DNA from 2 places in the Vibrio crassostreae genome. Region 2 is predicted to be linked to the other one. Evidence: riboswitches for the same ligand, from Rfam matches in the RefSeq annotation. Region 2 holds a riboswitch; the other holds the start of a gene.
What was found. A riboswitch is a leader RNA that binds a small molecule or an ion and turns the genes downstream of it on or off. The one in region 2 is predicted to bind cyclic di-GMP.
Positions count from the first base shown of each region.

Region 1: linked by a shared signal. The riboswitch ahead of gbpA (N-acetylglucosamine-binding protein GbpA) and the one ahead of OC193_RS10345 (TfoX/Sxy family DNA transformation protein) in region 2 are both predicted to bind cyclic di-GMP.

Region 1 covers NZ_AP025477.1:150,467-159,249, reverse strand. The annotation lists gene OC193_RS16490 (phosphohexomutase domain-containing protein) at 1-841, shown strand, start outside; gene aroG (3-deoxy-7-phosphoheptulonate synthase AroG) at 952-2,004, opposite strand; gene OC193_RS16480 (DUF3820 family protein) at 2,318-2,533, opposite strand; gene OC193_RS16475 (DUF3313 domain-containing protein) at 2,546-3,217, opposite strand; gene OC193_RS16470 (hypothetical protein) at 3,317-3,670, opposite strand; cyclic di-GMP riboswitch class I at 3,993-4,082, shown strand; gene gbpA (N-acetylglucosamine-binding protein GbpA) at 4,155-5,621, shown strand; gene cyoE (heme o synthase) at 5,736-6,674, opposite strand; gene OC193_RS16455 (COX15/CtaA family protein) at 6,664-7,719, opposite strand; gene OC193_RS16450 (hypothetical protein) at 7,808-8,416, opposite strand; gene OC193_RS16445 (SURF1 family protein) at 8,472-8,783, opposite strand, start outside.
Region 2 covers NZ_AP025476.1:2,324,812-2,333,594, reverse strand. The annotation lists gene topA (type I DNA topoisomerase) at 1-437, shown strand, start outside; gene glgC (glucose-1-phosphate adenylyltransferase) at 973-2,190, shown strand; gene glgA (glycogen synthase GlgA) at 2,180-3,634, shown strand; gene OC193_RS10360 (alpha/beta fold hydrolase) at 3,920-4,717, shown strand; gene OC193_RS10355 (putative signal transducing protein) at 4,848-5,165, opposite strand; gene OC193_RS10350 (TVP38/TMEM64 family protein) at 5,213-5,893, opposite strand; gene OC193_RS10345 (TfoX/Sxy family DNA transformation protein) at 6,028-6,618, opposite strand; cyclic di-GMP riboswitch class I at 6,746-6,831, opposite strand; gene purR (HTH-type transcriptional repressor PurR) at 7,002-8,006, opposite strand; gene torD (molecular chaperone TorD) at 8,322-8,783, opposite strand, start outside.

The sequences.
Region 1 (8,783 bases), on a different replicon from region 2:
TGCTGGGAACGGTGTTGCAGGGCATGTCATTGACGCGTTAGAGGAGAGGTTTAACGAACTGAATGTTCCTATCTCTTTCATCAAGGTTCATCACACTCCTGATGGGAAATTCCCTAATGGTATTCCAAACCCCTTAATCAAAGAAAACCAGATTGCGACACGAAATGCTGTGCTAGCTCATTCCGCCGACCTTGGTATCGCATGGGATGGAGATTTTGATCGTTGTTTTTTCTTCGATGAAAAAGGCAATTACATTGAGGGTTACTACATCGTCGGCCTGCTAACCGAAGCCTTCTTGCTGAAAGACTCCAATGCGACTGTACTACACGACATGCGCATGACATGGAATACAATAGAGGTTGCAGAAAGACTAGGTGGAAACGCTGTTGGCGTAAAAGCTGGGCATGCTTTGATCAAAGAGAAAATGCGAAAGCTCAACGCAGTGTACGGTGGTGAAATGAGCGCACACCATTATTTCCGTGATTTTGGATATTGTGATTCAGGCATGATTCCTTGGCTACTGGTTATCGAACTAATTTCGAAGACTCAACAATCTCTTCACCAATTGACGTGTACCAGTATGCTTAAATTCCCCTCTTCCGGAGAGATAAATCGCAGAGTTTCAGATCCCAACCGAGTTATAGCTTCTGTTTTAGAACACTATAAAAAGGGCGCCGTTGCGGTAGACTTCATCGATGGTATCAGTGTGAATATGGGAACATGGCGCTTCAATCTGAGAAAATCGAATACAGAACCACTGATACGCCTCAATGTTGAAACCCAAAAAGATAAAGCTTTGTTGTCACATAAAGTCGAAGAGCTACTGTCTTTTCTCATTTAAGAGTACAAAGTGCTTCCAATTTGCTCCTAAGAGCAACAAAAAAGCCCTTACTAGCGATTGCTAATAAGGGCTTTGAATTTTCAGTAGCTTAGTTGCTGGCTGTAATTAATCTATTTGTTGCGACGAGCTTCAACAGCATCTGCCAGTTGACGAAGTACTGTCTCAGTGTCTTCCCAACCAATACATGCATCAGTAACAGATTGACCGTAAGTTGCAGCTTTGCCATCAACCAAGTCTTGACGACCTTCAACAAGGTGAGATTCGATCATCACACCAAAGATAGCTTTATCACCACCAGAGATCTGTGTGCTTACGTCATCAGATACGTTCATTTGACGTTTGAACTGCTTAGAGCTGTTTGCGTGGCTGAAATCGATCATCACTTTTTGTGGAAGACCTGAAGCTGCTAGCTCTTCTTTAATCTTACCAACGTGTTCTGCACTGTAGTTTGGCTCTTTACCACCGCGTAGGATTATATGACAATCAGGGTTACCTGCTGTCTCAACGATAGCTGAGTGGCCGTATTTAGTTACAGACAAGAAGTGGTGAGAAGCGCTAGCAGAACGGATTGCGTCCGTTGCGATCTTAATGTTGCCATCTGTGCCATTCTTAAAGCCAACAGGGCAAGATAGACCAGAAGCCAATTCACGGTGAACTTGAGATTCAGTAGTACGCGCGCCGATTGCACCCCAGCTGATTAGGTCAGCAACGTATTGAGGTGTGATCATATCTAAGAATTCACTTGCTGTCGGCATGCCCATGTCAGTTAGGTCAAGCAGTAGCTTGCGTCCTAGACGAAGGCCATCATTTAGTTTGAACGTATCGTTCATGTACGGGTCGTTGATTAGACCTTTCCAACCTACCGTTGTGCGTGGCTTTTCAAAGTAAACGCGCATTACGATTTCAAGCTTGTCACCGAGTTCGTCGCGTAACACTTTCAAACGCTTGCCGTACTCAAGAGCAGCTTCAGTATCATGAATAGAACATGGACCTACAATAACGAGTAAGCGATCATCGGTTTCTTCTAAAATATTATGAATCGCTTTACGGCTTTCAAAGGTTGTAGAAGAAGCAACTTCTGTCGCTGGAAACTTTTCTAAAACAGCAACAGGTGGTAATAACTCTTTTACTTTGTTAATTCTTACATCATCAGTCTGGAACATTGCTTACTTCTTCCTTTTTTCTATCCTTGAGCTGAATGTACGTTGTCTCACGTCACTTTCTTTCAGCACTAATCTTCTTGTTCCTTGTAACTTAACTAGGAAAAACCACAGTTTCAATCACTAATTGAAAATAAACGCAATTTTTTTTGTGTTTTATATTTAAAACACCCTGTATACCATTATTTACACACTATCGGTTGCGTAATTTATAGGAAAGCAAGAGCAGCTATTCTTCAAGCTCCACCATGCATATGAAATTGTGTAGAACTTAAAAACAAAAAAGCTCACGAGATCAGCGTGAGCTTTTACTTAATTACATTCTTTTCAATGGCTTGACGACACTATCAAGTCCTTCAATTTTCAGAGCAAGGCACAGCTTTAATAGGTCACCCAGTTCACCAGACGGAAAGCCCTTTTTATCGAACCACAGTAAATATTCTTCAGGTAAATCGATCAATGTACGACCAGCGTATTTGCCAAAAGGCATCTGCATTTTGGCAAGTTTGATGAGGTTCTCTTTTTCTAGCATTACAGGCTCTTTCTATGCGTCATCGGTTCTCTGTAGAGTATCACCTAAACGTTCAACCCAATAGTTGATCGCATCTTTGGCATCGTCTAGAGAATCGATCATGGTCGAAAAGTCTTTGTTCCCGGCTTCGCGATCGATTGCAGCGAACAATGGCGTCCCCTCTTGAGCATCACTCACTAATAACTCAACACTGGCGCTCCCAACGTTGGTGTGTTCGCCTGTTGCCACCTTAGAAATGGTGGACATCGCCAGACCAAATGGCAGAACGCTACTCGTCACGGCTAAGATAGGGTTTGGAGTTTCAACGTTGCTCAACGCGATACTCAGGCGCAACGTCTTACCCGTGGGTGCATCGACAATTGTTTTATGAGGCGATATTTTCTCTTCCAAGCGTGAAACCATATGATCAGTAAGCTCTTGAACCTCTTCTTGATCGAGCGAACCTTCTTCTACAAGCACAAAGATCTGATCAATGACCACAGAATCATAGTCGTCTAACTTAGATTTCAAACGTTGTGCGTCACGCAGGCCGATTCTAGCCCAAACTAAGTCAACACCACCGTCAGGACCTGGCTGAAAATCTTCATAGCTGGTGAACTTGGTTGCTGTTTTAATTGGACCGCCTGCACAACCAAACAAAAAAATGCTGGTTGCAACAAGCAAGAGAAGTTTTAAAGGTTTCATAGCGCACTTACATTAAATAGAATAATCCAGATAAGTATGCCATACCCTATGTGAAAAGATTGTAGAAAAAAGGGTTAAAACTCAGAGCTAGCTCTAAAATTAGTCATGCTGCACGGTGTGAGCATACTCTACAATCACCTGATTTCCTTCGATATAAGCGTTTTGAATCTCGCCATCAACACTCATTCTACTTTTCAAATACACCACTTTAGGTCCAGATTCATTGCCTTCTTTAAGTGAAGGGAACACATTTCTAGGTTCTAAATGAAGTAAACGGCAAAAGTGGCTAATGAAAGACATGGTCAATGGCGTCTCCCCTCGCAGTACATTTGAGAAATCAAGCTGGTTCATTCCTAGCTTTTTTGAAAACTCCATCTGCGTAATTCGCATTCGCGATTTTTGTGACATCCACGTTTGATACAACGCATCTCTGTCTTGTTCTGTGAATTCCATACCGACTCCTTTATATAATTCATACCAATCAATTGTCCGTTTTTTCATACATGACATGTCAGAGTTCGGTTAGTGGAAACCAAAGGTTTGGTTTTGATATGAGCACTATTGTTCTATAGAACGAAACACAAAGACTCAAAACATTCACAAAAACGATTAGAGCAAATACTTTCTTTATTTATATCAATAATTTATACGTTAACTAACAAAACATATAGCAAGTTAATTTGTATTAAGAATTAAAAGTTCGAGATTAGCATTCCACATTTCAATCTATTGATTCGCATTTATAAAACTGGTTGGCTACATTCCGTTTGCTTAAACGCACTTCTGGCAAACTATTTGAAAGAATAGGACGCAAAGCCACCGGTCTGTCGACAAATATTCTGTCTATGATAGCGGGGCCGCCACTTAATAGGATTTAAGTGCACATGCATGCCGGAGTGTTCTCTTTTTTGTCGGCCAAACACAGTAAGGACAAATAATGAAACAACTCCCAAAAAAATCACTCATCGCGCTGTCGCTACTTAGCGTAAGCGGTGCAAGCTTCGGTCACGGTTATGTTTCGGCATACGATAATGGCGTTGCTGAGAGCCGTGTTGCCCTATGTAAGTTCCCTGCGAGTGACACACAACAGAAAAACACCGACTGTGGTGGTATCCAATACGAACCACAAAGTGTGGAAGGCCCTGAAGGTTTCCCTGAAGTCGGCCCTGCTGATGGGAAAATCGCCAGTGCGCAATCTTCTTTAGCAGCAGCACTAGACGAGCAAAAGGCAGACCGCTGGGTTAAACGCCCTATCAAGTCAGGTTCTCAATATTTTGAGTGGACGTTTACAGCCAACCACAAAACCCGCGATTGGAAATACTACATTACGCAACCTGACTGGAATCCAAACCAACCTTTGGCACGCAGCTCTTTTGATTTAACACCATTCTGTGTTGTTGAAGGCAATATGGAACAACCACCGATGCAAGTAAGCCACTTGTGTAATGTTCCAGAACGCGAAGGTTATCAAGTGATCCTTGCAGTATGGGACGTGGGTGACACTGCTGCAGCTTTCTACAATGTTATCGATGTGAAATTTGATGGCGACGGCCCTATTATTCCGGATTGGGATCAAGGCGGTCAGATCAACCCAACTCAAGATCTGAACGTTGGTGACGCTGTCTACACTCGTGTATTCGACCAATCTGGTGAGAACGCTTCCTATAGCACAGAGCTAGTGATTGAAAGCAACGAGCAAGGCAAAGCAAACAACTGGTCTTACGCTCTTGCCTCTAAGATCAACCAAGAGCAGGCGCAAATCAAAGCAGGTCAATTAAACGGCCAAGGCGATTTCGCTCCTGTATACGGTTCGAACCCTATTTACTTAAAGGCAGGTTCAGGCTTTAACAGCGTCGAGATCGGTTACAAGATTGATACTCCAGAACCAGACCATGAGCTAGAAGTGACTGGCTTAGAGTCTGAGTACATTATCGATGAAAACCAGCCAACACAGCTTGACCTTACTCTAGCGGCAACAGGCGATATTCAAGCTGAATTGACTGTGTACAATCATCATCGTGAAGCGCTTGCCTCTCAAAAATCTGAATTAGCAGACGGACAAGTGGAAGATGTTCAACTGACTTTGTCTAAATCAGAAGCTGGCCACCACATGCTTGTGGTTGTGACGAAAGATGACCAAGGTAACTTAGTGGATCAGAACACGCTTGATTTCCATCTGATGGATGAGCAAACACCTCCACCAGCAGGCGACTACGACTTCGTGTTCCCAGAAAGCATTGAGTCTTACACTGCCGGTACTAAAGTACTAAGTAGCGATGGTGGCGTTTATCAGTGTAAAGAGTTCCCATACTCTGGCTACTGTGTTCAATGGGCTCCAACAGCAACTCAGTACGAACCAGGTGTAGGTTCACACTGGCAAGATGCTTGGAACAAAGTGGACTAATTGCTAACGAGTGACATACTTTCGAGTAAATAAGCTTTAGCAATTAGCTAAATAAACAAAAACGGATGCTTAAGGCATCCGTTTTCTTGTTCAATAACACAAGTACGTCAGTTATCAGAGTAGATAATGGTCGGCCAAAAGGGCTACAAACAAGATCATGAGATGATAAATAGAGAACTTGAAGGTCTTCATTGCCATATTAGGCTCGTCACGATATTTAAGTACCCAAGCGTGATAAACAAACCCGCCGTTGAGCACCAATGAAGCGCTCAAGTATACCCAGCTACTCATACCAACCAACACGGGCAATACGCATACAATGCTAAGCAACAAGGTATACAGCAGAATTGACGTCTTGGTATAGGCTATCCCGTGAGTCACAGGCAGCATCGGAATATCTACCTTGGCGTACTCGTCACGACGATGAATCGCAAGTGCCCAAAAGTGAGGAGGCGTCCAGATAAAGATGATCATTACCAGCAACCATGCACTTGAATGCAGCTCATTAGTAACTGCCGTCCAACCCAACAGCGGAGGCATTGCGCCTGCAATCCCTGCAATCACAATATTTTGTGGCGTCGCTCGCTTCAGATACATGGTGTAAATCACTGCGTAACCCAACAAACTTGCAAAGGTTAACCATGCCGTAAGTGGGTTAACCAACACGACTAAAGTCACAAAACCAAGCAAGCCAATGCCCGCAGCAAAACTAAACACTCGTACACTACTGAGCTCACCCGATGGTAAAGGACGTCGATTAGTTCGAGACATCTGTCCATCGATCTTTTTGTCGATCAAATGATTAAATGCGGCCGCTGAACCCGCCATTAGCCCTATCCCAATCATCCCGAACAGAGCTTGCTGCACAGGTAGTCCATTGGGCACCGCTAAGCACATCCCGACTAGTGCGGTCAGCAACATTAACGCCACCACTTTAGGCTTGGTCAGTGTTAAATAGACCTTCCAAACAGCTTTGTTTTTTCCAACCATTTCATTGTTTGAAGCTTCGTCTTGAACCACCACTTGATGCTGTGTTGACGTTCTACTGACCATGATTACCTCCTTGTAATGCACTATTTTTCACCAAGCTCTCACTTGGTTTGCGTTGCCACACGACAAAATTGGTTACAACCATGCTGAGAAGCAACATCGCTGCGACTAGGTTATGCAAAACCGCGACTGAGATTGGCAGGTGAAACCATACATTGCTGATCCCAAGACTGATTTGAGTAAACAACACTATCGTGACAATCACGCTCAGCTGTTGGTGAGGCGCTTGGCCAGACCTCCATAGCTGATACACAACCATCAGCACCGTTAATGTCGCCACAATAGCCCCCAATCGATGCATGACATGTATGGTAAGCCTTGCGGGATATTCCAACACACCAAACTCATAGTTATCATGGCCGTGTTGAGCAAAGTCGAAAGCGTTCTTAAAGTCTAGATAGCTTGTCCAGTTCCCCTCACAAATGGGTAGCTGTGTACACACCAATGCGGCGTAATTTGATGATGTCCATCCACCAAGCAGTATCTGCCCGACCACAATGACTAATCCAAAGAGCGCCCAAACTTTAAGTGTTGGAGAACAAGAAGCCTCACCAAAACAGCTTTGGAATTGAGACAAACGACAGTAGAGCAGGCACAGCAGTGACAGCAGCGTGAAGCCCCCCATCAAATGCGCCATCACCACAACAGGCATCAATTTGAGAGTCACAGTCCACATACCCAACAAGGCCTGAAAAATGACAGTGGCGGAAATAAGCAAAGGAAGCCCAATCGAAGTAACATTCTTTTTAATACACCAAGCGACTACAACAAAGATAAGCAGCCCTAATGTCCCTGCAAAGTAGCGATGTATCATCTCTATCCAAGCTTTATCTGCTTCGAGAGCTCGCTCTGGAAATTGCAGGTTGGCTTGATTCACCGCTTGGGCATCTGAGGGCACGGTGATCTTTCCGTAACAACCCGGCCAATCAGGACAGCCAAGGCCAGCATCCGACAAACGTGTATAAGCTCCGAGAACAATCACGGTAAGGGTCAATAAGATAGTTAATCTCATCATGTGGATGAGTAATTCAGGGACTTTATTCTGCATCGTCTATCTCCCTATACTTATTCCCTTTTCGTTAACAACACTCAGCATTAACGCCATCTGCTAAAACTTATCAAGTTAAGCTTATTAACTACCCAACTCGTGACAGCTTGAGTAGCTTTCTTAAATCATGAATCATGCCTTTGGATTGCCCCACTAACTGCGACGGGTCAGAAACGCTTTTATACTCCATAACTAGCTGCCCTAGTGGGTCAATAATGACAATGGAAGCCGGCGCAAACTCGGGACTTAACTGATCGCCACCAGTTAACAAAGACAAACCGGGCTTATCGAGCGAACCCGATAACGAGTTACCTTCTGAAACAAAAACAACGGCGGTCACACGCTCTTTGTTTTTCCCTAACGCCAAGTAGCTTTGATTCAAATAATGGAGTTGTTGTTCGCACAAGCTTTCGCACTCCACCGGCGCGATATAACCCACTAACCACCCCTCTCCAGCCATGGGTACCGTTACACCGAAATCCGCTAGTGTGGTTCTTGGTTCTACCAATTCCCCCGAGTTAGTGACACCTGAGGTGTACCAATTCTGGTCCAACACGGTTTTAGCGATAATGGCAGGTAAGGCGAAGATCAGAATCAGTCCGATTAATACAAGACGACCACGAGATCGACGCTGTTTAAACGCAGCGAGATTGGCATCGGCACTTTCCTTGTTCATTTGTACTTGAGATTTATTCATCTTTCTTCCTTGTGGCAGACACTGCCTTTAAAGTCACTATTTCAATTTCAAGTGCCTACTTCTGATTCATATGGCTATTTTTCTTCAAATATCGGAACCCAATCAACAACATCAAAAACAAAAGTACCGCAGCCATTACAAACCATTGAAACGAGTAACCAAAGTGCTTCTCAGACTTCATCGCCGTAGGTCGCCATAACATTTCATAAGGCCATGAATTTAAACTCTGAGGTTGAAAGATAAACGGCAACACCTCTTGGCCTGTGTATTGTGATAACGCCTCTATGTTGATGTTTTGAATTCTTTTCGGTGCCGTATTTTCCAAACCCAACTCCTGACTTAACGGATTCATTGACCGAGTGTACAA
Region 2 (8,783 bases):
ACATGGACTGTACGAGTGAAGACTGTAAGAACACTCGTAAGATTCTGAAAAATGGCGAAGTTGCGCCACCGAAAGAAGACCCGGTACATTTCCCTGAACTTCCGTGTGAAAATTCAGACGCGTACTTTGTTCTTCGTGACGGTGCTTCTGGTCTATTTATGGCTGCGAGCAACTTCCCTAAATCACGTGAAACGCGTGCACCGTTAGTGGAAGAGCTGGTTCGCTTTAAAGACCGTATCTCACCTAAGTTTCAATACCTAGCATCAGCACCAGTTGCTGACCCTGATGGTAAGCCGACAGTGGTTCGTTTTAGTCGTAAGACCAAAGAAAACTACGTTCGTACTGAAGTAGATGGAAAACCGTCCGGTTGGACTGCGTTGTACATCGACGGTAAGTGGGAAGTTACGGATAAGCGCAAAAAACCTAAAGAGAAGTAACTGAACGTTATTGATGAAAAAGCAGCCTAATGGCTGCTTTTTTTGATCTCAATATGACTAAATATGCAACGTGTTGATTTGGTGTTTCGTCGACGAGAACTTATTAAATTCACGCTGTAAAATAAATAAAGGTAATTAATCACATCTTCTTATGTAACTTTAACGAGAATGTAACTTAATTAAAATATTGTAACTCACAGATCAGTGTTTAGTTGTATACCTGATGTGTGTCGGGTGTTAATGTAATGTTTCGCCCGCACGGTGTAATGTGAGCTGCTTTAAGTCTTAGGAAAGCAATCAGCTTACGTACCACAGAATGGCGTATTAAAAATTGAATTCGGCCGAAAAGTCGATAACGTATATAAAACCAAGTGCAAAGAATAGTGCACACATAACAACGTTTGGCTTAGGATATTGTCACTGTATGTGAATGGATATTCGCTAAATACCGAAATAAGTGTTGGTGCTCATCCCCCAGAGGAAGATACCTCTACGAGTACTAACATCGACAAGCTATAGATATATGGAGAATAAAATGGCTGGTGTATTGGGAATGATTCTTGCTGGTGGTGAAGGCTCACGCTTAAGACCTTTAACTGAATCTCGCAGCAAACCCTCGGTTCCTTTCGGTGGTAGTTACCGCTTAATTGATTTCGCTCTGAACAACTTCGTTAATGCTGATCTGATGAAGATCTACGTATTGACACAATTTAAGTCACAATCACTGTTCCACCATATGAAAAAAGGTTGGAATATCAGTGGTATAACAGACCGTTTTATCGACCCAATTCCTGCGCAAATGCGTAAAGGAAAGCGTTGGTATGAAGGCACAGCAGATGCTATCTACCAAAACATGGGCTTTATGGAGCTGGAAGAACCAGATCAAGTTTGTATTTTTGGTTCAGACCATATCTATAAAATGGACATCAAACAGATGCTTGATTTCCATAAAGAAAAGAAAGCAGCGCTAACAGTATCAGCATTGCGCATGCCGCTTGCTGAAGCATCAGAATTCGGTGTTATCGAGGTTGATGCTGATGGCCGTATGATTGGCTTTGAAGAGAAACCTGCAAATCCGAAGTCGATTCCGGGCGACCCAGAATCAGCGCTCGTTTCAATGGGCAACTACGTGTTCGAAGCGAAAGAGCTTTTTGCTGAACTAACGGAAGATGCTGATAGAGAAGGTTCGACACACGATTTCGGTAAAGACATTATTCCAAACATGTTCCCACGTGGTGATGTGTTTGTTTATGATTTCAGCACCAACCGTATTACTGGTGAGAAAGAAGAAGTTTACTGGCGCGATGTAGGTACGATTGACGCGTACTGGCAAGCGCATATGGACCTTCTTAAGAAAGATGCGCCATTCTCGCTATACAACCGTAAATGGCCTCTACACACTTATTACCCGCCACTGCCACCAGCGACGTTTACTGATTCGGCAAATGGTCGAATTCAGATCATTGATAGCCTTGTGTGTAGTGGTAGTTATGTACGTGGTTCGCGTATTGAAAAGAGTGTATTGGGCTTCCGTAGCAATATTGCATCAGCGTGTGATATTAGTGAGAGTATCTTACTCGGCGATGTGAAAGTGGGTGAGGGTTGTATCCTGCGTCGCGTTATCATTGATAAAGATGCAGACATCGCACCGGGTACACAAATTGGTGTCAATCTGACAGAAGACAAAAAGCATTACCACGTCTCTGACGATGGTGTGGTAGTGATTTCTAAAGGAGCACGAGTTGGTTACTAAGACTCTCTCGGTACTTTTTGTAGCGTCTGAAGTTGAAGGCTTGATTAAAAGTGGTGGCTTGGCTGATGTAGCCAAGGCACTACCGAAAGCGTTGCAAACACTCGAACAGGACGTTCGAGTGACTATCCCCGCATATAGAAATATTCCAAACATTGATTCAGCAGAAGTTATTTTATCGACTGAACTCGATCATTGGCCTCATACGGCTTACCAAGTTAAAAAACTGAGCGTAGAAGGCGTTCCAGTTTTTGGTATTGAATGTGCCAAATATTTCGACCGTCAAGAAATGTACGCAGAAAACAATCAAGCTTATGCTGATAACGGAGAGCGCTTCTCGTTCTTCAGTGCAGCCTGTCTTGATATGCTTCCTAAGCTTGGTTTTCAACCGGATATCATTCATGCAAACGACTGGCATACTGGTTTTGTACCTTTCTTGCTTAAATCGCGTTATCAACAACACGATTTCTTTGAAAATACGCGCAGTGTTATCTCGATTCACAATGCGGTTTTCAAAGGTGTGTTTGCATACGACGAACTGCAATTCCTACCTGAGATGCACAGCTACAATGTGCCGGAAGCTTCAGTAAGTGACACTCATGTCACTATGTTAAGAGCTGGCGTGATGTGCGCAGATAAGGTGAACGCAGTAAGTCCTACCTATGCAGAAGAGTTGAAAACGGAGTTAGGTAGCCATGGTATGGCAGCAGAATTCCAACACAGATCTGCGGATCTTTTCGGCATTTTGAATGGTTGTGATTACGGTGCTTGGAACCCGGAAACAGACGCTTTCCTTCCTCGTAAATACAAAGCGACCAAGCATAGTATGGCTCGCGGAAAATCAGCTTGTAAGCAAAAGCTGCAACAAGACGTGGGTTTACCCGTTGCCGATTGCGCGGTTTATGGCATGGTTTGTCGCCTGACGAATCAGAAAGGTGTTCATTACTTACTGCCTATCATCGAACAGTTTTTGAAAAATGACCTTCAGATCGTGATTGTCGGTACTGGCGATCCGGTTTTGGCGAGTCAATTGAAAGAGCTATCAGCACTTCACTCAGATAAGTTCTCGTTCGTAGAAGCGTACAATAATGAACTTGCGCATTTGGTTGAAGCGGGCTCTGATTTCTTCTTGATGCCTTCTGAATTTGAACCGTGTGGTTTAAACCAAATCTACAGCATGGCTTACGGTACTTTGCCGATTGTTCGTTCTGTGGGAGGTTTAAAAGACAGCGTGAATGATTACGATGAGGATCCTGAAGTCGCGACTGGGTTTGCTTTTGAAGAGCCAACACCGCAAGCGCTATTAGCTGTGTTACATCGTTCATTATTGCTTTATGCACAAAACCCATCTGAAATTAAGCGTGTCCAGCTTTATGCGATGCAGCAAGATTTTAGTTGGGAAGATGCGGCTAAAGAATACCTCACTATGTACCATTCAGCACTTTAACTTGTTGACTTAGCATTAAAATTAGCTGGCGGACAACAACAGCTCGCAATAAATGAAGGCGCTCTAATCGTAGAGTGCCTTTTTGTTTCCTGGTCAGAGCACATCACGTTTACGAAGACAAAGCTTGCAAACTCATTTTAGTCAGGTAGAAAAGGTGGGGTAGGTATTCACATGACTAATGATAGGTTTGACACTATTATCACTTAAAGTTCTTAATAGCGTGATATCCTTAGTCACCGCCTCGTGATGAGGCACAGCTCCATTCCAATAATTAAAGCGATAGGTATGTCTGAGAGTTTACTATTTCATAAAACATTTACTCACCCTACGAGCGATGAGTGGGTTGTATTTGTGCATGGCGCAGGAGGTAGTTCCTCCATCTGGTTCAAGCAGATCAAAGCGTATAAACAGCACTTCAACTTACTTCTCATTGATCTGAGAGGGCATGGTAAATCAGACAATATACTTAAAGGGCTGATTTCGAATCGTTATACGTTTAAATCGGTGACGCTTGATATTCTTAAAGTGTTAGACCATCTTAAAATCCGTTCTGCACATTTCGTCGGCATGTCTTTGGGTACGATTATTGTGCGTAACGTTGCAGAATTAGCGGCCGGTCGTGTACGCTCAATGGTGCTGGGTGGTGCCGTGACTAAACTCAACACTCGTTCTCAAGTCTTAATCAAGCTGGGTAACCTCAGCAAGCACATCATTCCTTATATGTGGTTATACAGCCTTTTTGCTTACGTTGTTATGCCACAAAAAAGCCAGAAAGAGTCTCGTCACCTGTTTATCCGTGAAGCGAAAAAACTGTGTCAAAAAGAGTTTAAACGATGGTTTATATTAACGGCTGATGTAAACCCATTGATGAAATATTTCAAAGACAGAGAGTTGCCGATTCCGACTTTGTATTTGATGGGTGAGCGAGATTACATGTTCATCAAACCAGTTAAAGAAATGGTCGCAGCGCATGAGTCGAGCGAGCTAGTAGAGATTCCGAATTGTGGGCACGTATGTAACGTGGAAAACCCTGAAGAGTTTAATCAGCGTTCGATTGCGTTTATTCAAAAACAAATCCAGTGATTTTCTAGGCGCGAAATCAAAGATAATGATTGAATCGAATTGAAATAAAAACGGGAAGCTAATTTTAGCTTCCCGTTTTTATTTGGAGGAGGTATCGGCCTAATTGTCTTATAAGGTCACTGAAACTCTGCTATTCGGGTGAAGCAGCACCGCACTGCCAACAAGAGCCGAATTGCGCTTCGTTGACTTCATGACACTCACCACAACGCCACTCTTCATAGATGATAGAATCTTGCTGTTTTTGGTAGTCATTGACGATTGTGCGAGCTTTACTGGCCAATTCTGGCTCATATAACCACACGTAAGGGTCAGTTTCTTCCGTAAATGGGATTTCCCCTTTCAATCCGAATAACCCTTCACCACGGACTTCACAGGCAATATTCTCGCTTTCTAACAATCCACAGATGATATGAGCTTCTGTCGGATTCGATGCACTGAAGATTTTCATTGAAATAGAACCTTATTCGGCTATCTGTGTTGTTTGGCTATTATAAATTATTCAGCTACGGGTGCTGAGCGAAACTTACCCATCAACCATTTAGCAACTATTGGGAATATCCCCAATAACGCAAATGACAATAGTACTGAAGGGGAGACGATGCCTGAAAGTGAATCAATTTCTGCGAGCTGAGTACCAGCATTCAAGAAAACCGCCGTCCCCGGTAACATCCCGATCTGACTTGTAATGTAATAACGACTCACTGACATCGGTGTTAGACCCATCAATAGGTTGATAAGGAAAAATGGGAATACAGGAATCAGACGCAGAGAAAATAAGTAAAATGCGCCGTCTTTTTCAACTCCCTTGTTAATTGTCGCCAATTTGTCACCAAACTTGGTTTGAATCCAGTCACGCAACAAGTAACGGCTACTTAAGAAGGCTAAGGTCGCACCGATCGCACTTGCGAAAGATACTAGCAGCAAGCTATTCCAGAAGCCAAATAGCGCAGCCCCTAATAGGGTCACAACAGCGGCTCCGGGAATGGAGAAAGCTGTAATCATTACATACGCGACAAAATAGATAGCGGCAGCAGCAATAAAGTTGCTGTCAATATAGTCATTTAACACAGCTTGTTGGGCCTTAGCATTTTCAAGCGTTAAGTACTGGCCGAAATTGATGCCTAACACCACGATGGTTACGACCAACACAATACCCAATATCATTTTCTTACTCATTGATACTTCCTCTAAATTTTCAATGCATACCGATAGTATAGATAGACAGGCAAAGCATAGATTAACTTTCATCAGATATAAAAAAAGCCGCAGTAAATGCGGCTTAGTTATGTATATAGATTGCACTGACAATGTTAATTGACCCGATTGATAAGCTCTTCGCGACGCTGCTGCGGTATAACAGACCAATGTGTACCATTGATCGCGCCTTCTAGCGCCCAAAGTAGTTCAATACTGACAGAAGACGCATGCGATTCTTTGATGGCGTTAAATGCGTTTACAGAGCCAGATTCATATAAACGTTCTACAGAATCGATCCCTGCCTTTTTCAACATACGCTCGGTAGCGAGTCGAAGATTAGGCAGATCTTTGAGTCGGGTCGGCTTAGCAGAAGACTGCTCAGCTTTTTCTTCTTTAGCAAAACCTAGAGACGTGGTTGCAAGTTGCAAGATTTTTTCTTGGTCTTGCCATAAGCCTTCAGGTAAAGCGAAATATTTAGTAACGACAGGGAAACCACGTTTTTTGTAGACGTATGGTTGAAACCCTTGTTGTTCGAATTGTTTCGTTGTGCCTCTGTCTGCGCGTATGTGCAACTGGTCATTTACAACCAGAGCAAACATAGTGTCATCAGCAAAAAGACCGAAGCCACCAAACATTGAGCGTGATTTTATTTTTCCTAGGGACTCAAATAACTTCATCGAGTCCTTTAGTATCGGTTTATCCATGTTATTTATCTCGGTGTATTTGAACTACGCCACCAAATAAGCAGGTCCGAGAGATTAGCAAAATGTTGCAATTACATTGTCAATAAGCCGTAAATTACTAAATTATTAGTAGTTACTGCATTTTGCCATCGGTAACCCCGCTACCATACCAACGAGTGGTTTAGGCCGGAAGCTTTGCGTCTCACTCTTTCGAGTGGTTTGCCCTGTGCGTGACTGATTGAATAGAATAAAGTTTTTGTTGAATGAAGCTCACAGTTGATATTTCAAAATGTGACATTGCTTCAATTAATGATCTTTCCATTGTGCATATAGGTTCATTATAGTTGTTGATAAAAAAAGCGCACCTAAAGGTGCGCTTGATGACATTAAACTTGAATTATCAATTAATTTAACGTTTTAACTGTACTTCGCTCAACAATTTCAGGGTGCATTTCGAAGACGCGTTTTTCGTGGTCTTTGTCTTTGATGCGCTCTAATAGAATTTCGAATGCATTCTTACCAACACGACGTTTTGGTTGGTGAACTGTCGTTAACGGTGGAGAGAAGTATTCAGCCAGTTCGATGTTGTCGTAACCGATCACTGAGATATCTTCAGGAATGCGAATGCCTTTTTCTTGCAGGCGGCTCATTAGGCCGAGTGCCATTGTATCGTTAAAGCAGAATACCGCCGTTGGGCGATCTTCCATCTCAACGATTTGTTCTGCAGCAAGTACTGCTGTATCACACTCGAAGTTGCCTTCGATGATCATATTTTCATCGGCAGAAATCTTAGCTTCGTTGAGTGCGCGCTTGTAACCGGCAATACGTTCAACACATGCTGCTTTGTCTAAGTGGCCACTTAAACATGCAATCTTAGAGTGACCGCGTTCAATAAGGTATTTGGTCGCTAGGTAGCCACCTTCTTCAGAGTTATCGATGATCTTATCAGCCTGAGAGCTCTCAGGGCCCCAGTCCATGATAACTTTAGGGATGTCAGCGTGACGGTCTAACATCTCTCTTAGTTCTTCAGTTAGGTCAGAACACATAACTAAGATGCCATCTACACGTTTCTCTGCAAGCATTCGAATGTAGTCACGTTGCTTCTCATAGATACCGCCCGTATTACACAGGATCAAAGTGTAACCTTGACGGTAGCAGTAGCTCTCAACACCATCGATAACTTCAGAGAAGAATAAGTTAGTTGATTGAGTCACAAGCATGCCGATAGTGCGTGTGGTATTACACTTCAAACTACGAGCAACAGCACTTGGTGCATAGTTGAGTTCATCTACGGCTTTGTTTACTTTTTCTTGAGTTGCTTCTGCAACAAAGCGAGTTTTATTGATTACGTGAGAAACGGTTGTTGTTGATACGCCGGCTAAGCGAGCGACATCTTTTATAGTGGCCATGGTTTTATCCTATTAGAAGCTACTTTCCCCAAGTACGGAATAAAGTAGCCGTTAAGCTACCTAACTAAGAGCTTAAATTTGTAGGGCTCTTTGGGTACTAAAGTGCTAAAAAACAAAAAACCGCTATTGAGCGGCTTGTCTTAACACCGAAATGCTCTGAACTTTAATAAGTATAGCATTTCGTGAATGTTTCATATTTTATCGTTTGCGGTCACAATTTTAGACTGACTAGAAATTACTCGCAATAAAATTCACCCAGAAATCCGGGTGAATTGTCACATTCTACTGAATTTATTTACCTAGTCATCCAATAAGCTATTCACCAGCTAAATATTGAGTGTCTAATTGACAGAATGCGAGTAGCAAAGATGAGACGGAGGCGTAGAAACCGAATTCATCAACGTCATGACATTTCACGTTGAACTTTGGTACCCAAGTCAGCAGTTGTTGTTCGATAAACTGCTGTTGAACGGCAAATGAATTCTCTAGCTCTTCTTCAATATCCGTTTCGTTTGAACGAATGATCAAGTTACCAAGGAAATCGAGTTCGATAGCAATGTGGTCTGCTGGCTCTTTTAGATCTTGGTTCACCACTAAATTGTGCTTAGCCATGATCTCTTCCATATCTTTTGCAGGCTTATCATTCAAAAGGCCAGTTTCACCGATATACATAGAAGCGTAAGGAAGAGCACCGTGTTTATCTGTTTTTAAGAAAAGATCGCAAAAGTCTGCAGACAATTCTAGTTGAGCATCTTCACGTGTTTGTAGGCGGTTAAG